Regions from separate parts of the Nonomuraea sp. NPDC050310 genome, predicted to be linked through region 2. Evidence: riboswitches for the same ligand, from Rfam matches in the RefSeq annotation. Region 2 holds a riboswitch; each other region holds the start of a gene.

What was found. Region 2 has a riboswitch for cyclic di-AMP ahead of AB0I67_RS40385 (C40 family peptidase). Riboswitches for the same ligand answer to the same signal wherever they lie in the genome.
Region 1: another riboswitch for cyclic di-AMP. It lies ahead of AB0I67_RS13085 (CHAP domain-containing protein); the one in region 2 lies ahead of AB0I67_RS40385 (C40 family peptidase).
Region 3: another riboswitch for cyclic di-AMP. It lies ahead of AB0I67_RS28555 (C40 family peptidase); the one in region 2 lies ahead of AB0I67_RS40385 (C40 family peptidase).

What each region holds. Positions count from the first base shown of each region.
Region 1 is NZ_JBFAKP010000004.1:29,341-36,186, reverse strand. Features, by position in the region: gene AB0I67_RS13110 (2-phosphosulfolactate phosphatase) at 1-328, shown strand, start outside; gene AB0I67_RS13105 (dihydrofolate reductase family protein) at 410-1,051, shown strand; gene AB0I67_RS13100 (GNAT family N-acetyltransferase) at 1,124-1,552, shown strand; gene AB0I67_RS13095 (MFS transporter) at 1,557-2,795, opposite strand; gene AB0I67_RS13090 (hypothetical protein) at 2,903-3,139, opposite strand; gene AB0I67_RS13085 (CHAP domain-containing protein) at 3,121-3,786, opposite strand; cyclic di-AMP (ydaO/yuaA leader) riboswitch at 3,794-3,959, opposite strand; gene groL (chaperonin GroEL) at 4,120-5,748, opposite strand; gene AB0I67_RS13075 (cold-shock protein) at 6,079-6,279, opposite strand; gene AB0I67_RS13070 (MoaD/ThiS family protein) at 6,525-6,800, opposite strand; gene thrC (threonine synthase) at 6,800-6,846, opposite strand, start outside.
Region 2 is NZ_JBFAKP010000033.1:55,154-61,999, forward strand. Features, by position in the region: gene AB0I67_RS40365 (phosphotransferase family protein) at 1-61, opposite strand, end outside; gene AB0I67_RS40370 (NYN domain-containing protein) at 163-1,476, shown strand; gene AB0I67_RS40375 (NlpC/P60 family protein) at 1,569-2,543, shown strand; gene AB0I67_RS40380 (alpha-amylase family glycosyl hydrolase) at 2,581-4,083, shown strand; cyclic di-AMP (ydaO/yuaA leader) riboswitch at 4,326-4,470, shown strand; gene AB0I67_RS40385 (C40 family peptidase) at 4,520-5,080, shown strand; gene AB0I67_RS40390 (hypothetical protein) at 5,184-5,960, shown strand; gene AB0I67_RS40395 (M48 family metallopeptidase) at 5,995-6,846, shown strand, end outside.
Region 3 is NZ_JBFAKP010000014.1:136,722-143,567, reverse strand. Features, by position in the region: gene lysX (bifunctional lysylphosphatidylglycerol synthetase/lysine--tRNA ligase LysX) at 1-1,457, shown strand, start outside; gene AB0I67_RS28560 (LuxR C-terminal-related transcriptional regulator) at 1,815-2,000, shown strand; gene AB0I67_RS28555 (C40 family peptidase) at 2,078-3,106, opposite strand; cyclic di-AMP (ydaO/yuaA leader) riboswitch at 3,116-3,269, opposite strand; gene AB0I67_RS28550 (amino-acid N-acetyltransferase) at 3,534-4,103, shown strand; gene AB0I67_RS28545 (RDD family protein) at 4,190-5,749, shown strand; gene AB0I67_RS28540 (RDD family protein) at 5,888-6,337, shown strand; gene AB0I67_RS28535 (hypothetical protein) at 6,551-6,700, shown strand; gene AB0I67_RS28530 (Lsr2 family protein) at 6,804-6,846, shown strand, end outside.

The DNA.
Region 1 (6,846 bases), on a different contig from region 2:
CGTGGTGGCCGAGGCGACGGCCCGGCTGCTGCGGGAGCGCGGGTGCGAGAGCGTGACGTACGTGGTGACGGGTGAGGAGGGGCGGGCCGAGGAGGATCTGGCGTGCGCCGAGTACATCGCGCTCCGGGCCGGCGGAGACGAGGTGGAGGCGGCGGGGTTCCTGCGGCGGGCCGGGGTGTCGCGGGCGGCGGCCGAGCTGGCCGAGGGGGTACGGCTGGGCGTGCATCCGGATGATGTCGCGCTGTGTCTTGAGGTCGATCGGTTCCCGTTCGCCATGGTGGCGGCTCTGGAGGGGCCACTGATGGTGCTCAAAGTGGCGGAAAAATAGTCGGCCGAGTGTGTAGAGGAGTCGGGTGCGGCTCCGACCAAGGGGTGAAGGACACCGAACACTGCACACGAAGGAGCCGTCATGGCCAAGCTGATCGTCGCCAACTTCACCATCTCCCTCGACGGCTACGCCGCGGGACCCGGGCAGCGGATGGACGCGCCGTTCGGGGACGGGGCGGATGCGCTGCACGACTGGATGGTCGGCACCCGCGCCTTCCGGGAGTCGCACGGGATGGAGGGTGGCGAGGAGGGCCCGGACAACGACCGGGTGCTCCAGGCGGCGGGCGACTTCGGGGCGACGATCATGGGGCGGAACATGTTCGGCCCGCAGCGTGGCCCGTGGGACGACCACGAGTGGCAGGGCTGGTGGGGCGACAACCCGCCTTTCCACAACGACGTCTTCGTCATGACCCACCACCCGCGGCCGACGCTCAAGCTGGCGGGCGGGACCTCCTTCCACTTCGTGGACGGCACTGCTGAGGAGGTGCTGGCTCGGGCGGTGGCGGCGGCCGGCGGGAAGGACGTGCAGCTGTCCGGTGGGGCGGGGGTGATCCGGCAGTTCCTGCGGGCGCGGCTGGTGGATGAGCTGCGGATCGCGGTGGCGCCGATGTTCATCGGTGGGGGTGAGCGGTTGTTCGATGGGCTGGGGGACGCCATGCAGGGGTATCGGGTGGTTGAGCAGGTCAGCACGAAGGCGGCCACGCATCTGCTGATCACTCGCTAGCCGACTCACCGGCTGCCCTTTCCAGGAGGCTGGGAGGGGAGTCCGTGGTGACGGGTGCTAGCTTGTCCGGCCATGAAGGACCAAGTGCTGACCATCCGCCCCGCCCGCCAGGACGAGGTGCCCGCGATCCTCGCCTTCTGGGCGGAGGCCGCCGAGGGCACCGACCGGCACGACTCGGCCGGCAAGGTGCTCGCCCTGCTCGACCGCGACCCCGAGGCCCTGCTGGTCGCCGAGGTGGACGGGGAACTGGCCGGCACGCTCATCGCGGGGTGGGACGGCTGGCGGGCACACCTGTACCGCCTCGCCGTCCACCCGGATCATCGCCGCAAGGGCATCGGCTCCAAGCTGATCGAGGCCGCCGAGCAGCGGTTCGCCGGGTTCGGGGCGTTCAGGGCGGATGCCATGGTGCTCCACGACAACACCCTCGCCCACCACGCCTGGAAGGCGGCCGGCTACGCCGTACAACCGGAATGGGGCCGCTGGGTCAAGCCGCTCGGCTGAAGGCTCAGCCGTACCGGACCAGCTCGGGCACCCGTACGGCGAGCAGGATGAGGGCGGCGGCCAGGAGGAGCCCGGCGCAGAGCGTGGTGAGGGCGACGCCGACGGTCTGCGCGATGACGCCCAGGATCAGCGCGGAGACCGGCATCACGCCGATGGCGAGCTCCTGCACACCGAGGGCCCGGCCGTGGAGCGCGGGCTCGGTGGTCATGAGCAGCAGCGTGGTCTGCAGCACCCCGAAGACCGCGCTGAGCACGCCGATGCCGATCATCACCACGTAGGCGGCGGTGACGTTCTGGGCCACCGCGAACACCGCCCACAGCAGGCCCCACCCGGCGGTGCCCAGCACGAAGGCGCCGCCCTTGAAGCGGAAGTCGCCGAGCCCGGCGATGATCAACGACCCGACCAGGCCGCCCACGCCGCAGCAGGTGAGCAGGACGCCCAGCCCGGCGGCGTCGAGGCCGAGCGACTGCTGGGCGAAGACCGGCATGAACGACTGGTAGATCGGCCAGAGCAGGATGTTGGCCGCGAGGGTGACCAGGAGGATGGCGACCGCCAGCCGGTTGCGGGCGATGGCGCGGAACCCGCCGGTGATCATCGACAGCACGCGCTCGGGCTCGTGCCGGACCGGGTCGCCCAGGCCGCGCAGCGGGATCAGCAACACCAGCGAGAGCCCATACCAGGCCGTCGAGATCCACAACGCGGCCGGCGCGCCCAGCGTGGAGATCAGCGCGCCGCCGGCCGCCGGACCGATCACCTGGGGCAGGTTCATGGCCATCGTGTTCAGGGCGTTGGCGTTGCTCAGGTTCTCGCGTCCGACCAGGTCGAGCACCATGGACGAGCGGGCCGGCTGCGAGGGCGACTGCGCCAGCCCGAGGGCCAGGCCGCCCGCCACCAGCGCCCAGTACGGCAGCAGGTCGAACGAGGCCAGCCCGGCCACGGCACCCGCGGTGACCAGCGCCCAGGCGCAGGCGATGATCAGGAGGCCGACCCGGTTGTGCCGGTCGGCGACCGCGCCCGCGATCGGGCCCAGCAACATCGGCGCCAGCCGCGCGGCGGTGAAGACCGCGACCAGGAACTCCGACCCGGTCGTCTCGTAGGCGAGCCAGCCGAGCACGAGCGTCTGGGTCCAGACGCCGCCGAAGAAGAACAGGTTCGACAGCCAGAGCAGCCGGAACCGGCCGTTGGCGCGAAGCGCGGACAGGGCCGTGCCCAGGCCCAGTTTGGACGGCTTCGCTCGCAGCACCGGGCGGGCTCCTTCTGATCACGGCTGGGGAGACGCCGCAATGGTATACCACTAGCGATTGAGCGGGGCCGCGGCCAGTGCGGTGGCCGCGACCCCACGTTTTCAGGCTAGGTACGGCGGCGCCACCCCGCATCGCGCAGCCGGCCGACCTTGCCGCTCCGGCCGGGTGAGGCCGAGGTCAACCCATCGATTGACCCGCCGGCCGCCCGGTGCCGTCCCGGGCGGCGCTGCCACCGCCGGGTGACGAGGGCGGTCAGGAACACCCCGGCCAGCACCACCGTGCCCGCATCCGCCGGCGGCAGGTTCTCCGCTCCGGGAGTACGGCTCAGCACAGCAGCCTGCAACGCCGCCCCCTACCGGCACCAAGGGACATCGGCGAGAGAGCCGAGCCGGGAGAAGCGGGGGCGGCCGATGCGGCGGTGGGCTCGGGGGCAGGAGCTGACGCGGCCGGCGTGGCGGCGACCGCGGGCGGCGGCGTGGCTGCGGGAGTGGCGGCTGCGGCGAGGGTCTGTTCGTAGGTGGCCCCGTCGACCTTCACCAGCCGCGGCAGCCCATACCCCACCACCGTCCCGGTGTCGCGAACCTTCCGTTTGAGGTAAACGCCGTCGGCGTTCCCCTCAATCGTATGGATCTTGGTCCCGGCGACCTTCTCCACGATGCCGACATGGCTGATCCCGCCGACCGACTTCGGCCCGCTCCAGTTGTAGAACACGAACGCCCCAGGCTCCGGCGTGGTGCTCCAAGCACCCTGCTGCCGGAACCAGTTGGCATGCGCCGGCGTATACGCGAACCGTCCCGCGTATTCGGCCACCCCTGCCTGATCGGCGGCCCAGGCGAGGAACATGTCACACCAGGCGGCGGTCTTGAAGGAGTACGAGTCGTCGACGTGCGTGCCATACCAGTCGCCGTATTTGGTATAGCCGCCGCTTTCCTCCCTGTACGGCAGTTCAGCTTCGATGACCTTGAACAACTTGTCCGAGATCGGATCCAATTGGGGGCGGTCCTCTCCTAGGACGCCTACCGGGTTAGCTGACGGGTTCGGGCCAGGAGAAAGCCGCCCTACCGCTGGTTTCGAGCAGGCCGCACTCTGCTCGGGGTCGCGGATTCACCCCAGAAAGTTGGGTCCCCGGCTCCCCGCGCACGGGGACTCGGCGATCGGACGGCCGCCTTCCCGTTGAAGGCCGATAACCGTCCGGTAACGCGGGACTGTAATAGGACTCCAACCGAAATGCCAAATAAAGGTAGGTAAAATCCCGCGAACACCAAGAGCGCACACGCAAAAGGCGGCCCCCGAAGGGACCGCCTGAAGCGTGTGGATCAGGACTTAGAAGTCCATGTCCCCGCCGCCGGGCATGCCGCCGGGAGCAGCCGGGGTCTTCTCCGGCTTCTCGGCGATGACAGCCTCGGTGGTCAGGAACAGCGCCGCGATGGAAGCGGCGTTCTGCAGCGCGGAGCGCGTCACCTTGGCCGGGTCGATGATGCCCGACTCGAACATGTTGACGTACTCGCCGGTCGCGGCGTTGAGGCCCTCACCCGGGGTCAGGTTGCGAACCTTCTCCACCACGACGCCGCCCTCGAGACCGGCGTTGACCGCGATCTGCTTGAGCGGCTCCTCCAGAGCCTTGCGCACGATCGCCGCGCCGGTGGCCTCGTCGCCGGTGAGCTCGAGCTTGTCGAACGCCTTGGCGCCGGCCTGCAGCAGCGCGACACCACCGCCGGGGACGATGCCCTCCTCGACGGCCGCCTTCGCGTTGCGAACGGCGTCCTCGATGCGGTGCTTGCGCTCCTTGAGCTCGACCTCGGTGGCCGCGCCGGCCTTGATGACGGCGACGCCGCCGGCCAGCTTGGCGAGGCGCTCCTGGAGCTTCTCGCGGTCGTAGTCGGAGTCGGTGCGGTCGATCTCGGAGCGGATCTCGTTGACCCGGCCGGAGATCTGGTCCGCGTCACCGGCGCCGTCGACGATGGTCGTCTCGTCCTTGGTGACGACGACCTTGCGAGCGCGGCCGAGCAGGTCGAGGGTGGCGTTCTCGAGCTTGAGACCGACCTCCTCGGCGATGACCTGGCCGCCGGTCAGGATGGCGATGTCGTTCAGCATGGCCTTGCGGCGGTCACCGAAGCCGGGCGCCTTGACCGCGACGGACTTGAACAGCCCGCGGATCTTGTTGACGACCAGGGTGGCCAGGGCCTCGCCCTCGATGTCCTCGGCGATGATCAGCAGCGGCTTGCCGGACTGCACGACCTTGTCGAGAACGGGGAGCAGGTCCTTGTTGGCGGAGACCTTGCTGTTGACGATCAGGATGTAGGGGTCCTCGAGGACGGCCTCCATCCGGTCGGGGTCGGTCACGAAGTAACCGGACACGTACCCCTTGTCGAAGCGCATGCCCTCGGTGAGCTCGAGCTCGAGGCCGAAGGTGTTGCTCTCCTCGACGGTGATGACGCCTTCCTTGCCGACCTTGTCCATCGCCTCGGCGATGAGCGCGCCGATCTCGGGGTCGGCGGCGGAGATGGAGGCGGTCGAAGCGATCTGCTCCTTGGTCTCCACGTCCTTGGCCAGCTTGGAGAGTTCCTCGCTGACGCGCTCGACGGCGGCCTCGATGCCCTTCTTCAGGGCCATCGGGTTGGCGCCGGCGGCAACGTTGCGCAGGCCCTCGCGCACCAGCGCCTGGGCGAGCACGGTGGCGGTGGTGGTGCCGTCACCCGCGACGTCGTCGGTCTTCTTGGCGACTTCCTTGACGAGCTCCGCACCGATCTTCTCGTACGGGTCCTCGAGCTCGATCTCCTTGGCGATGGACACACCGTCGTTGGTGATCGTGGGGGCGCCCCACTTCTTCTCCAGAACGACGTTGCGGCCCTTCGGGCCGAGGGTCACCTTGACGGCGTCGGCGAGCTGGTTCATACCGCGCTCGAGACCGCGCCGGGCGTCCTCGTCAAACGCGATCATCTTGGCTGCCATAAGGCTGGACCTCCCAGATGCAGGGTGGTTTGCATAAGGGATCGAGCCGAAGCCCGCGACGGCATATAGGCCTGCATCTCCCTGCGGCAGGCCCCATCGCCTCGATCCATCATTGGCACTCTGCTATCGAGAGTGCCAACGAACTGTTTAGCACTCTACCCGGTCGAGTGCAAGCCGACGCCATGAGTCGGCTGCTCATGAGGGTGCCTCACCTGGGACGGGTCGCCGGAGGCCGGGGCTCGGGCCGGGTCCGGAACGGACCCGGCCACGCGCGTTCGTGGGCGGTTCGCACGGACTGCGTTGCCGTACGAACCACCGGCCAGGTGTGTGTCAGACCGCTCGGACAGATTCGGCCTGCGGCCCCTTCTGTCCCTGCGTGATCTCGAACTCGACCCGCTGGCCCTGCTCGAGAGACCGATAGCCGTCCATCATGATCGCTGAGTAATGGACGAAGACATCCTTACCACCGTCTACCGCGATGAAGCCGTAGCCCTTGTCCGCGTTGAACCACTTGACGGTGCCCTGCGCCACTTCCGACTCCTCTAACTGGGCTCCGGACCTCGCCCATTCCTCTCGCAAGATCCGCAGTCTTCCTGACTTAAGGGGATTTCCAGCCAGTCGACCGCACTCGACCATACCTGTGAGGTGGCATTGGGGAACAGAGTCAAGCACAAAACTGCTTAGCGCTACATTTCCTTTAAGTTTGAAATGTCCCTGCAGATACGAACACCCCCCGGGCGAGGGCCCAGGGGGTGCGTCGTACGGAAGGGGCCGGATCAGCCGCCCGCGACCGCCGGGATGATCGAGATCTGCGCGCCTTCGGGCGTCGCGGTGTCAAGGCCCTCGGAGAAACGGACGTCCTCTTCCCCGACATAGACATTGACAAAACGGCGAATCTTGCCCGATTCATCCAGAATTCGCGCGCCGATACCCGGGAAGTCGGCGTCGAGCTTCTGGAGCACCTCGCGAAGCGTCGCGCCCTCCCCGCGCACATCTGCACTTCCGCCCGTGTATGTGCGCAGAATTGTCGGAATCCGCACCGAAACACTCATCAGATAACCTTCCTAAACGCGTCGAGCGAGGGCTTGATCACCGCGG
Region 2 (6,846 bases):
TCTGGACGCGCAGGCGCAGGTCGTCGAGGTCGCGGGTGGAGGTGCGCAACTGCTCCGGCATGGCACAGTCGTATACCCCTACCAAGCGCTTGTCCAGGTTCGGTCACGGGTGCGGCAGCCGTACCCTTGTGAAAAGAAAGACAACCTGACGGAGGCGTAAGGATGAGCTCAGCCGGCGAAGGCCTGTCTCGTCCGCTTCCCGAGCAAGTCCGGCTCAACGTCGTGGATCTGGCCGCCCAGGTGCTCGGGTCGGCGCCCGCTGCCGCCATTCCGCCGCCGCTGCGCGGCATCGCGCGCTTCGATCCGCGCAAGCGCGCCAAGCTCGGCGGCGCGCCGATCGCCGCCCAGCTCGAGAACGACAAGGAATTCCGCGAGCTGGTCGCCGAGGCCGTCGAGAAGGGCTGGCCCGAGCTCGCGGCGAGCCTGGCCGAAGGCACCGTCCCGCCCGCGGCCGACCCCGTGCTGGTGGCTGCCGCTGCCTATCTCATCCGCCCGCCCGGCTGGCCGCAGATGGTGGAATCCGCCCGCGCCGACCTCGAACAGGTGGCCGCCGCCGCCGAGGGCAGCGCGCAGGAGCAGACCGTCGTGCGGCTGCGCGAGCAGGTCGCCGCGCTGAAGAGCGCGGCCAAGGAGGAGGCCGAGCGGCTGCGCGAGCAGCTCAAGGCGGCCCGCGCGGAGAACTCCGACCTGCGCCGCAAGCTTCACGAGTCGCGCGAGCGCGCCAAGGCCGCCGACCGGCGCGCCGAGGAGCTGGAGCAGGAGGCCCAGGAGGCCCGATCGCTGGCCGCCAGCGCGGGCAGCTCGGGCGAGGCCGAGCTGCGCCGGCTCAAGGAACGGCTCCACGACGTCGAACGGCAGCTCGAAGCCTCCCGCCGCGCCGCCCGCGAGGGCCGCAGCATCGAGGACGCGCGCATCCGCGTGCTGCTTGACGCGCTGCAGGACGCCTCGGCCGGGCTGCGCCGCGAGCTGGCGCTGCCGACCACCATCCACCGGCCGGCCGACTCGGTCACCGGCCTGGCCCCGGGCACGCCCAAGGTCGCGGCGCGGGCGCTGGCCGACGACGACCCGCAGCTCTTCGACCAGATCGTGGCGCTGCCCCAGGTCCATCTGATCATCGACGGCTACAACGTCACCAAGACCGGGTACGGCACGCTGACCCTGGCCGACCAGCGGGCCCGGCTGATGACCGGCCTGGCCGGGCTGGTCGCGCAGACCCGCATCGAGGTCACCGTGGTCTTCGACGGCGCCGAGCTCAACGCGCACGTCGCGGTCAACGCCCCGCGCGGCGTCCGGGTGCTGTTCAGCCAGCCGGGGGAGATCGCCGACGACCTCATCCGGCAGCTCGTGCGCGCCGAGCCGCCGGGCCGCGCGGTGGCCGTGGTCTCCTCCGACCGAGAGGTGGCCGAATCGGTGCGGAAGATGGGAGCCAGACCGGTTCCGTCCGCTCTGCTGTTGCGCCGGCTCGGCCGCGCCTAGCGTTTGCCGGGGCAGGATTCCCCGAAGCGTTCAGTTCACACCTGCAACTTCTGTACCATTTGCCCCAGGTGTGATCACTGGGAGGCGACGCTGTGAGGTTGGGCCGGGTACCGCTGGTCGCCGGATTGGCGGTCGGAGCGTTGCTGGTACATCCCGGCGGGGCGGTCGCCGACCCCAAGCCGACCGTCCGGCAGGCCAAGGCCCGCCTGGCGAAGCTCAACGACCAGGCCGACAAGGTCGTCGACCGCTACAACAAGGCGACCGAGGACTACAAGGCCGCCAAGAGCCGGTACGGCAAGCTGAACGAGCGCTACAAGGCCAAGCTGGCCACCGTCGCCGGGCTGCGCTCGCAGGTGGTCACCATGGCGGTCGACAGCTACCAGACCGGCACCGACCTGACCGCCGCCACGGTGGTCCTCGGCAACGACAGCCCGGCCGACACGCTCACCGGCATGGCCCTGGCCGACCAGCTCGCCGCCGAGCGCGGCCAGCGCCTGGCGCAGTTCCTCCAGGAGAACCAGGGCCTCAAGGCCCAGCGGGACGAGGCCGAGAGCGCGCTGAGCGACGCCGACGCCAAGCGGGACAAGGTCGCCGATGACCGGTCCGAGATCCTCAAGCTGATCAAGAAGCAGAAAGCCCTGCTGGTCCGGCTGGGCGCCTACAAGACCGGTGACCCCAACAGCCCGGGTCTGGTCTACAACGGCCCGGCCCGAGGCAACGCCGCCGCCGCGCTCACGTTCGCCTACGCCCAGGTCGGCAAGCCGTACCGGTACGGAGGCACGGGGCCGGACGGCTTCGACTGCTCCGGGCTGACCCAGGCCGCCTGGCGGGCGGGCGGCGTGGAGCTGCCGCGCACGACGTGGGACCAGTGGGCCTGGGGCGCCAACCGCAAGGTGGACCTCAAGGCGCTCCAGCCGGGCGACCTGGTCTTCAGCGAGGGCCTGGGGCACGTGAGCCTGTACGCGGGCGACGGCAAGATCGTGCACGCGCCGCAGACCGGTGACGTGGTCAAGGTGGTCAATCTCGCCGACTACGGCAGACCGCTGGTAGGCGCCGTCCGCCCCTAAGGTGGTGAGAAATATCACCTTATAAAGGGGCGCTTCCGTGTGGCTTCGTGACGCCGTCCTGTACCAGATCTACCCCCAGAGCTTCGCCGACGCCAACGGCGACGGCATCGGCGACCTCGCCGGCATCGAGTCGCGCCTGGACTACCTGTCCTGGCTCGGCGTCGACGCGCTCTGGCTGAGCCCGTGCTTCGCCTCGCCGATGGCCGACGCCGGCTACGACGTGCGCGACTACTTCAGCATCGACCCCCGCTACGGCACTGAGGCGGACCTGCTCTCCCTGGTGGAGAAGGCCCGCGCCAAGGGCATCCGCATCCTGCTCGACCTGGTCGCCGGGCACACCTCCGACCAGCACCCGTGGTTCCTGGCCTCCGCCGCCGACCCCGGCGACCACCGCTACATCTGGTCCGACCGTGAGGTCCCCGGCTTCGTGCCCTCACCGGGCAGCCGGCCGGGCTCCTACCGCCCCAACTTCTTCGCCTTCCAGCCGGCCCTGAACTTCGGCTACGCGCGTCAGGACGAGGCCGAGCCCTGGCGCCAGCCGGTCGACGCGGAAGGGCCCACGGTCAACCGCAGAGCGCTGCGCGAGATCATGTCCCACTGGCTGGAGCGCGGCGTGTCGGGCTTCCGGGTGGACATGGCCGCCTCGCTGGTCAAGGACGACCCCGGCCACGTGGAGACCGCCAAGCTCTGGCGCGAGCTGCGCGGCTGGCTCGACGAGGCCTTCCCGGAGGCCGTGCTGCTGTCGGAGTGGGGCGATCCCAAGGTCTCGGTGCCCGGCGGCTTTCACGCCGACTTCTTCCTGCACTTCTCCGGCCTGGCCTTCCGCTCGCTGTGGGACAACGGCGCGGTGACCACCGAGTGGGACAAGATCGACTCGCCCTACTTCGACCCGGCCGGGGCCGGCACGACCGCGCACTTCCTGGCCGAGTGGCAGGAGGCCATGGAGGTCATCGGCGCCTCCGGCCTGATCTCGCTGCCCTCCAGCAACCACGACTGGCCGCGCCTGGCCAGCGGTACGCGCGAGGGCGAGCAGCTCAGGGCCGCCTTCACCTTCCTGCTGACCTGGCCGGGCCTGCCGGCGATCTACTACGGCGACGAGATCGGCATGCGGTACGTGCCCGGCCTGCCGGACGTCGAGGGCAGCCGGCTCCTGCCCGGCTACAACCGCGCCGGCTCCCGTACCCCCATGCAGTGGGACAAGGCCGACCCGCAGATCACCTACCTGCCCGCCGACCCCGACCCGGCGCGCCCCAACGTCGCCGACCAGCGCGCCGACCCCGGCTCGCTGCTGCACACCGTCCGCGAGCTGATCGCCCTGCGCCGGGCCCATCCCGATCTCGGTACGGCGGAGCCGGTCGAGGTGCTGCACGCCGGTTACCCGTTCGTCTACCGGCGCGGGCGGTTCGTGGTCGCCGTCAACCCGGGCGCCGCGCCGGCGTCGGTCGAACTGCCGGGTTCGCGAGGCCGGCTCGTATCCGGCGCGGCGGCGGACTGGATCCGGCTCGACGGCTTCGGTCACGCGATCTTCGAACTGGTGTGACGCATGTGACAGATGTGACTTGACGGGCATTGTGAGGAGGTCAATGTGACGCGAATCACAAAGACATCACGAAACGGTGATGGAGCAGGGATCGCTCTTCTGACTATCGCGCGGGGAAATCCTGACTCTTGACGGTGGCTTTGCCCTCCGTTGGCGTGCGGGGTACCTTCTGGCCTCGCGGCGTTCCAGCCAGGACGCCGCGATTTCGCGAGTCGGCCGCAAGATCGCCGATCGGACAGATTGAGATCCGCTTGCCGAATCCGCGCAGCCAGGAGGCGCGGAGCCGGGGACCCAGAGTTCCAGGGGTGAATCAGCGCAGCGCGCTGTAGGGCGACCTTCCACGCCCGAATCCGTCAGCTAACCCGGTAGGCGTTCGTGGAAGTCCCGAGGAGACACCCTGTCTACCCGTCAGATCCCCCGTTTGTCATGCCTTGCCATGGGCGGAGTCGTGTTCGGCACCGCCCTCACCGGCCTCACCGCCACTCCGGCACAGGCCGTGACGAACACCCCCGCCGCCGCTCCGGTCACTTCGAGCGGTACCGCCACGGTGGTCACGACCACCGGGCGGCCTGCGAAGATCGCTTGGCCCGCCAAGGCCGCCCGGTCCGCCCGGGCCGCCAAGGCGGCCAGGCAGAAGGTGAGGGCCGCCAAGGCCGTCGCCGTCGCCAAGGCCCAGATCGGTGACCCGTACCGCTTCGGCGCCACCGGGCCCGGCTCGTTCGACTGCTCCGGCCTCGTCCAGTACGCCTGGCGCAAGGCCGGGATCAGGATCCCGCGCGTGACGCACAGCCAGTACGCGGGCATCAGGACCAAGGTGTCGTGGCGCAACCTGCGCCCCGGCGACCTGATGTTCTTCAGCGGGCGCGGGCACGTCGGCATGTACGTCGGCAAGGGCCGGATGGTCCACTCGCCTCGCACCGGCAAGACCGTGCGGGTCGAGAAGCTCAGCGGCTGGCGCAAGCGCGCCTTCGCCGGAGCGGTCCGCCCCGGCGGCTGACCTCGTGAAGGCCCCGCCCTGTTCCGGGCGGGGCCTTCGCCGGTTTCCCCCTCTGCTTTCCGGCTTTTCCGGCTGGGTGGGCGGGTGCCGCTAACCTGGCAGGATGCCGACCCGGGTGACCCGCAGAGCCGCACTGCTGCTCGCGCTCACCTGCACCGCGGCCGCCCCCCTCGACCCGCCGGCCCCCTTCCGCGGGGCCACCGCCACCCACGGCGCCGCCTCCCGCGTGCTCGCCGAGCCGGGCACGCCGGCCGGCCTCGACCTCCCCGACCTGGCCCGCCGCGCCGACACCGCCGCCACCCGCGTGGACCGCACGCTGGCCACCCGGGTCCGGCCCCTGGTCCTGGTCCCCGCCACCGACGCCGGCGCCGCCCGCCTGATCGGCGCCGCGCCCGAAGCCCTCGCCGGCCTCGCCGCCCTGGCCGACCAGGGCCGGGTGATCATCGTCCCCGGCGGCTACACCCGCCTCACCGAGACCGGCCGCGACGTCGTCCTCACCCACGAGCTCACCCACGTGGCCGCCGGAACCGGCCGCGTCCCGCCGTGGCTGCGCGAGGGCTTCGCCGACTACGTCGCCTACCGCGACTCCGGCCTGAGCGTCGAGGCCGCCGCCGCCGAGCTGCTGGCCGACATCCGGGCGGGACGCCTGCCGTACCGGCTGCCGGAGGGTTTCGGGCCGCCCCGGCAGGCTCAGGCCTACCAGGAGGCGTGGCTCGCCTGCCGGCTCATCGCCGCCGAGTACGGCGAGGCGCGGCTCGTGCGGCTCTACCGGGACGCCGCGCAGGGCAAGCTTGATCTGACGCCGTTCGGCGACTTCACCGCGAGATGGCGCGCCCATCTCAAGCACCTGGGGAGAGGCGATGACGGAGCGGGGGCTTGAGGGAGAGGTTCAAGGAGAGGTTCAGGGAGAGGCGATGGCCGAGGGGGAGCGCGGTGCACCGAGGCCGGGGCTGCTGCGCAGGCAGGCGGGCATCGCGCTGGCCGTGCTGGGCGCGGCGATCGTGGCCGTGGTCGCCTTCACCACGCCCTGGGACCCGCTGCCGCTGCGGGTGCAGCCCGATCCGGCCCGTGACTTCACCCCGGCCGAGATCGCCCGCGCCCAGGCGTTCGACTCGGCGCTCAGCGCGCCCGCCTACCTGTCGCTTGGCCTCACCGTGCTCTTCGCCGGGATCCTCATCGCCACGCCCTTCGGCGCCCGCGTCCTGGCCCTGCTGCGCGGGCCGTGGTGGCTGCGGGTGCTGCTGGGCGTGCTCGTGCTCACCCTGCTGGTCGAGGCGCTGCGCTGGCCGCTGGGGATGTGGTACGAGGTACGGCTGCGCGAGTTCGGGCTGTCCACGCAGGACTGGGGCTCGTGGAGCGCCGACCGGCTCAAGAACATCGCCGTCCGCGTCGCCATCCTCGGCGTGATGATCGTCGTGCTGGCGGCGCTGGCGCGACGGCTCAAGCGCTGGTGGATCCCGGCCGCCGCCGGTGCCTTCGCCTTCACCCTCGCCGCCTCCTTCGTCTACCCGATCGTCTTCGAGCCGCTCTTCAACGACTTCCGCTCGATGCCTCCCGGCCAGCTCCGCACCGACCTGCTCGCCATGGCCCAGCGCGACGGCGTGCCCGTCGACGACGTGCTCATCGCCGACGCCTCCCGGCGCACCACCGCGCTCAACGCCTACGTCTCCGGCTTCGGCGCCACCCGCCGCATCGTCGTGTACGACACGCTGCTCAAGGCGCCCGCCGACGAGGTCGAGCTGATCGTCGCGCACGAACTCGGCCAC
Region 3 (6,846 bases), on a different contig from region 2:
TGCGTATCCGGCGGGAGAAGCTCGACCGCCTCCGGAGTGAAGGTGTCGACCCGTACCCGGTCAACTTCCCGCGTACCGTCACCAACGCCGAGCTCAAGGAGAAATACACCGACCTGCCGCCCGACACCGCCACCGGCGACCGGGTGGGCGTGGTCGGCCGGGTCATGCTCAGCCGCGTGGGCGGCAAGCTCTGCTTCGCCACCCTGCGCGACGGCAGCGCCGACCTCCAGGTCATGATCTCCCTCGACCGGGTCGGCGAGGAGTCCCTGGCCGCCTGGAAGCGCGACGTCGACCTGGGCGACCACGTCGGCATCGAGGGCGAGGTCATCACCTCCCGCCGCGGCGAGCTGTCCATCCTGGCCGACACCTGGCAGATCACCTCCAAGTGCCTGCGCCCGCTCCCGGAGAAGCACACCGGCCTCACCGACCCCGAGGCCCGCGTCCGGCAGCGCTACGTCGACCTCATCGTCAACGACGAGGCGCGCAAGATGGCCCACATCCGCAGCGCCACCGTGCGCGCGGTGCGTGACTTCTGGCACGAGGAGGGCTACCTCGAGGTCGAGACGCCGATGCTCCAGCCGATCCACGGCGGCGCGGCGGCGCGTCCGTTCAAGACGCACATCAACGCCTACGACATGGAGCTCTACCTCCGCATCGCGATCGAGCTCTACCTCAAGCGGCTCGTGGTCGGCGGCATCGAGAAGGTCTTCGAGATCAACCGCAACTTCCGCAACGAGGGCGCGGACTCCACGCACAACCCCGAGTTCACCATGCTCGAGGCCTACGGCACCTACCTCGACTACAACGACATGGCCGACCTGACCCAGCGGATGTACCAGAAGGCCGTCGTGGCCGCCCTGGACACCACCGTGGTCAACCACGACGGCGTCGAGATCGACCTGGGGCTCAAGCAGTGGCCGCGGATCACGCTCTACGGCTCGGTCTCCGAGGCGCTCGGCGAGGAGGTCACCACCGAGACCTCCCTGGAGCACGTGCGCAAGCTCGCCGACCGGCGCGAGATCCACTGGGACCCGAAGTGGGGCCAGGGCAAGCTGGTCCAGGAGATCTTCGAGGCGCTGGTCGAGCACACGCTGATCCAGCCGACGTTCGTCATGGACTACCCGGTGGAGACCTCGCCGCTGACCCGGCAGCACCGCGACAACCCGCTGCTCACCGAGAAGTGGGACCTCATCGGTTTCGGCACCGAGCTCGGCACCGCCTACTCGGAGCTGATCGACCCGATCGAGCAGCGCCGCCGGCTCACCGAGCAGTCGCTGCTGGCCGCCGGGGGCGACCTCGAGGCGATGCAGCTTGACGAGGACTTCCTGGCCGCCCTGGAATACGCCATGCCGCCGACCGGGGGCATGGGGGCGGGCATCGACCGGATGATCATGGCGTTCACCGGCAAGAACATCCGCGAGACCATCCTCTTCCCGCTGGTCAAGCCCACGCACTGACCCGTTCGCCCGACAGCCGGTACGGCGTGCCGTACCGGCTGTTGTCATGTCGGCGGTCATGACCGGACCGGGGGCCGGCGCCGCCGCGGGAGGCGGGATACGGGCCGGGCGGGAATCCGGGATCGGCTGGGTCGAAACCCGGAGGGGCCGAGGCGCTCATCGCGACCGCACAGACGCCGACATATCGTGAGTAGTTCACATTGTGTGGATCATGTCAATGGCGCTGGTCAAGTGGGGGGATCGGCGACCTTGACGACCTTTCCGGAATGCGTTTACGGTTTCGTCGGGCGAGACGCCGCCGAGGGCTTCTGCTGTGGGGGGAGGCTACGGATGGATTTACTCACCGAAGGCGTTGAGTTGAGCCGCGCTGATCTGGCTCTGCTCGCCGAACTGGCCAAGGGAGTGACCGTGGACAGGGTGGGGCGAAGGCTCGACGTCAGCGGCCGGACCGTACGGCGCCGGCTGCGGGTGATCTGCGACCGGATCGGGGTGGCGACCGCGATCGAGGCGGTCGCCTGGGCGGCGCGTCGCCAGCTCATCTGATCCGACGACCGGGCTCGCGGTGGACCGGTCCGCTCGGCTCGGCCGGCTCAGCCGTCGATGCAGTCGGCTCGGTCGGCTCAGTCGGCGATGCGGACCGCGCCCGCCCACGGGCGGTTGCCGATCGGCGCCAGCCGTACCACGTCGCCCGTCTGCGGCGCGTGCACCATCATGCCGCCGCCCACGTAGATGCCCACGTGGTGCAGGTCGTTGTAGAAGAAGACCAGGTCGCCCGGGCGCAGCTCCTCGCGGGAGATGTGCCGGCCGGCGGTCCACTGGTCGCCGGTGTAGTGCGGCAGGCTGATGCCGACCTGCTGGTAGGCGGCCATCACCAGGCCGGAGCAGTCGTAGGAGTTGGGCCCCTCGGCGCCCCAGACGTACGGCTTGAGCTGCTGGGTGAGCGCCCAGCGGGCGGCCTCGGCGGCCTTGCCCTGGCCGATGATCGGCAGGTCCACCCGGGTCGCGCGGCCCCGCGAGCCGGCCTGGCCCAGGGCGCGGCGGTAGATGGCGCTCTCGACCTTGGCGACCAGCTTGGTGATCTTCCCGCGGCGCTCCTCGAGGTCGGCGACCAGTGCCTTGACCTCCTTGATCTGCGCTGAGGCGGTCCGCTCGGCCTCCTCCGCGGCGGCGATGGCCACGGAGACCTCCTTGAGCTGGTTGCTGTGCTGCTCCTCGATCGCGGAGGTGGTGGCGACGTTGTCGAGGAAGAGCCCGGGGTCGCCCGACTGGGTGAAGGCCCAGGTGCGCTCCAGGCCGCCGGAGATGTAGGAGCTCTGTGCCAGGGAGGCGGCCCGCGCCCGCTTGCCGGCGAGGTCCTGCTGGCGGGTGGAGAGCGTCTTCTGCGCCGCCGCGGCGGTCTTCTCGGCTGTCTTCAGCTTGACGCGCTGCCCGTTGAACTGCTCGCTGAGCTGACCGATCTCGGTGTGCATCTTCTCCGCCCGCGCGGCCAGCTCCTTGAGGCTGGGCTCGGGGTCGGCGGTGGCGGGGCCGAGCGGGAGGGCGAGGCTGAGCGCCGCCAGCGCGGTCGCGACGACGGCGAAACGTCTCCTGCGTTCCGGAGGGCGGGCGTCGCCCGCGGTCTTCTCCCCACGGTCGCGCGTGCGCTTCACCAACCAGCCACCTCTCCTGTTCGGGCGCCGACCGGGTTAGCTGCCGGGTTCGGGCCGGAGTAGCCCTACCAGGCCGAAGACCTGGATTCACCCCCGCGCTCCCGGGGCGGGAGCGCTGTGGTTCCCCGGTTCCCCCGACGAGGGGATTGGGCGCACCCCTTCGCGGGATCTCGAAGGGATATCGACGCTGGACACTAGTGCACGATCAGTTCGTGCTCAACCAGAACTGCCAATTCCGTTGAGGTTTGGCATCCGAAGGATCACGGGCGGATCACGTGCTTGCGGCCATAGCCGGGCATTTTGCGGGGTTTACGGTGGTTTGGTGCGTTCGTGAGCCTGGGGGCGGGAGGGACCGCTCCAAACGTTCGCCACAGGATCATGCCCGGGATACGGCCCAGCCGTAAAGGCGTCGGTACGCTGAAGGGTCATGGAGCAGGTCGCCGAGCCCGTGCTGCACAAGAGGCAGATCACCGTCCGTCGTGCCAGGACCGCCGATGTCCGGACGATCAAGATGCTCGTCGACACCTATGCCGGAGCCGGGCCCCGATTGCTGGAGAAGGCCACCGTCACGCTCTATGAGGACGTGCAGGAATTCTGGGTCGCCGAACATGACGGAAAAGTCGTGGGATGCGGCGCGTTGCATGTCCTGTGGGAGGATCTCGCGGAAATCCGTACGGTCGCGGTGGATCCCGATCATCGTGGACTCGGCGTAGGCCACAAGATCGTGTCAGCGCTCATCGGAACCGCAGTGGAACTGGGTCTGCGCAGGGTCTTCTGCCTGACCTTCGAGGTCGACTTCTTCGCCGGGCACGGATTCCGCCCGATACAGGGAACGCCCGTCTCGCCCGAGGTCTATGCCGAGCTCCTGGCCTCGTATGACGAGGGTGTGGCGGAGTTTCTCGACCTCGAACACGTCAAGCCCAACACCCTCGGTAACACGCGCATGCTGCTGCATCTCGCGGCTAATGACTCGGCTGTTGACCGAGTGGAAAGGTGATTGTTGATACCTATGCCGATACCTTGGGCAGCAGCAAGCATGTGTCCTGACATGTGCCACATGCGAACTCGAAGTGAGGTGACACGGTGAGCACCGGACAGCCGCCGTATCCACAGGATGATCCCGGTGAGAACGACAAGCCCCGGGCTCCCGAATACGGACAGCAGTACCCGGGCCGTGCCCCGGGTGAGGCCGACCCCGACGTGACGGTCGTGGGGTATCGCACTGACGGCGATCCCTACGGTCAGCAGGGGTACGGCCAGCAACAGCCATATGGCCAGCAGCAGGGCTACGGCCAGCAGCCTGGTTACGGTCAGCAGCAGCCTGGCTATGGCCAGCAGGCCCAGCCCGACTACGGCCAGCAGGCCGCTTCGGGTCAGCAGGGTTACGGTCAGCAGCCCGGCTACGGGCAGCAGCCGTCGGGCCAGCAGGGTTACGGCCAGCCCGCCTCGGGTCAGCAGGGGTACGGCCAGCAGGCCCAGTCCCAGCCCGGCTACGGCCAGCAGCCCGGTTACGGCCAGCAGCCCGGCTACGGGCAGCAGGCTCAGCCCGACTACGGCCAGCAGGCCGCTTCGGGTCAGCAGGGGTACGGCCAGCAGGCCCAGTCCCAGCCCGGTTACGGCCAGCAGCCCGGCTACGGCCAGCAGGCCCAGTCAGGCTCCGGCCAGCAGCCCGGTCAGCCGGGTTACGGCCAGCAGCCCTCGGGCCAGCAGTACGGCGCCTCCGGCCAGCAGGGCTACGGACAGCAGTCCCAGCCCGGCTACGGCCAGCAGCCCGACTACGGCCAGGCCGCGGGTCAGCAGGGATACGGCCAGCAGTCCCAGCCGGGTTACGGGCAGCAGCCCACCTCCGGCCAGCAGGCCTACGGGCAGCAGCCCGGTTCCGGCCAGCAGGCCTACGGCCAGCCCGCCTCGGGTCAGCAGCCCGACTACGGCCAGCAGGGCTACGGCGCCCAGCAGCCCTACGGCTCGCCCGGCACCCAGCCCGGCTACGCCCAGCCGCAGTACGGCGCCCAGCAGCCCGGCTACGGTCAGCAGTACGGCGGGGCACAGCAGCCCGCCTACGGCCAGCAGCAGGGCTACGGCGCCACGCCGTACGGCCAGCCGGGCTACGGCCAGCCCGTCGGCCTCCAGCCGCCCGGCGCCCCGGCGCCCCTGGCGGAGTGGTGGCAGCGCCTGGTCGCCCGAATCGTCGACGGTCTCATCTTCGGTGCGATCGCCGGCATCCTGAACGCCCTGTTCATCGCGGTGCTGATCACCTCGTCGAACGCCTGGACGGGCAGCTCCTCGGGATTCCTGAGTGCCACCATCGGCTCGCTGATCCTCTGGATCCTCATCGGCGCGCTGTACATCGGCTACGAGTTCTTCATGACCAAGGCCAAGGGGCAGACCCTCGGCAAGATGGTCATGGGGATCAAGATCGTCCCGGTGGGCCAGGCCATGCCTCCGGGCGGGCTCGCCTCCGACATCGCGCTCAAGCGGGCCGGCGTGACCTGGGGCGGTTACGCGCTCTACGGACTTCCGATCGTCGGTTTCGCCGGGCCGATCCTGGTCCTGGTGAACGCGCTCGCGCAGTTCTGGAACAAGCCGCTCGCGCAGACCTACGCCGACAAGTTCGTGAACACCGTCGTGGTGAAGGTCAAGTAAGGCCGACCGAACAAAACAGGGGCCGGCTTCCCGCCGGCCCCTGTTTCGTACCCGCTCGCCGTACCAAACTGTGAGATATAGCCCTCCGCCCCGGAGAGGTGAGCGCATATGGCGCCCCCGCCGCCTGAGACCAGAGTGATGCCCGCCGAATGGTGGGAACGCTTCACCGCGCGACTCATTGAGGCGCTGGTCTTCGGCGTCCTGTATTACATTCTGTCCCTTCTGCTCTGGCTGTTCTTCCGGTCTGTCGGGTTGCTGGAGGCGTGGGAGGGCCGGCTGCCGGGGTTGTGCGCGTGGGCGGCGGCCGGCGCGGCGTATACCTGGTACGACTGGAGGGCGCTTTCGGGGCGCGGTCGCACCTTCGGCAAAGCGATCATGAGGATTCGGGTCCAAGGGCAGGGCGGGGCCTTAGGGAAACGCTCGCTCCTCTATCCTGGGCTCGCCATGGCGATGGGGATTCCCGTGGTGAATCTCCTCGCTGGAATGCTCGCGTTCGCCGTGGGTCTGTTCATCTTGATCGACAAGCCGCTACAGCGTGGTCCGCACGACAGGCTCGCCGGCACCTGTGTGGTCAAAGACCCTCGATGACGTGGGAAGCGACACATTTCCGGAAATTTCGCATGATCCGGTAAGAAGTCTGGCCGGACTGGCATTAGGCTGAGTACGCAGTGCCCGTGAACCCGAAGGGGAGACGGGGCGCTGGTCACGCTAGGGTCGGGTACGTGTCCGGCGGCGCGTGGTCGCGCCGCTCGTCCGTGGTGTTGCTCGTGCATAAAGCGCACCCAGTGGAGTCGAGGACGAATGCAAGCTGTAACAGACGTATTGGCAGCCCTGCTTCCCCCGGCGGTCGTGGCCGCCGCCTTCATCTATGGGGTCGTGAAGCTCGTCAAGTCGGAGGCCGCCGCCACCCGCGGGCAAACCGCCGCCGATGGGGCCGAGAAGCAGAACTGATCCGCCGCCTCCAGAATCACGCGGGCGCTGAATTGTGTCCGCGCCTTTCCGGGTATATGTTTGGGCAGGCGAATGCAGTAATACTCCGGAAAGGAATGCGTAGATGGCCAAGCAGATCCAGGAGATTCTCATCGATGACCTCGACG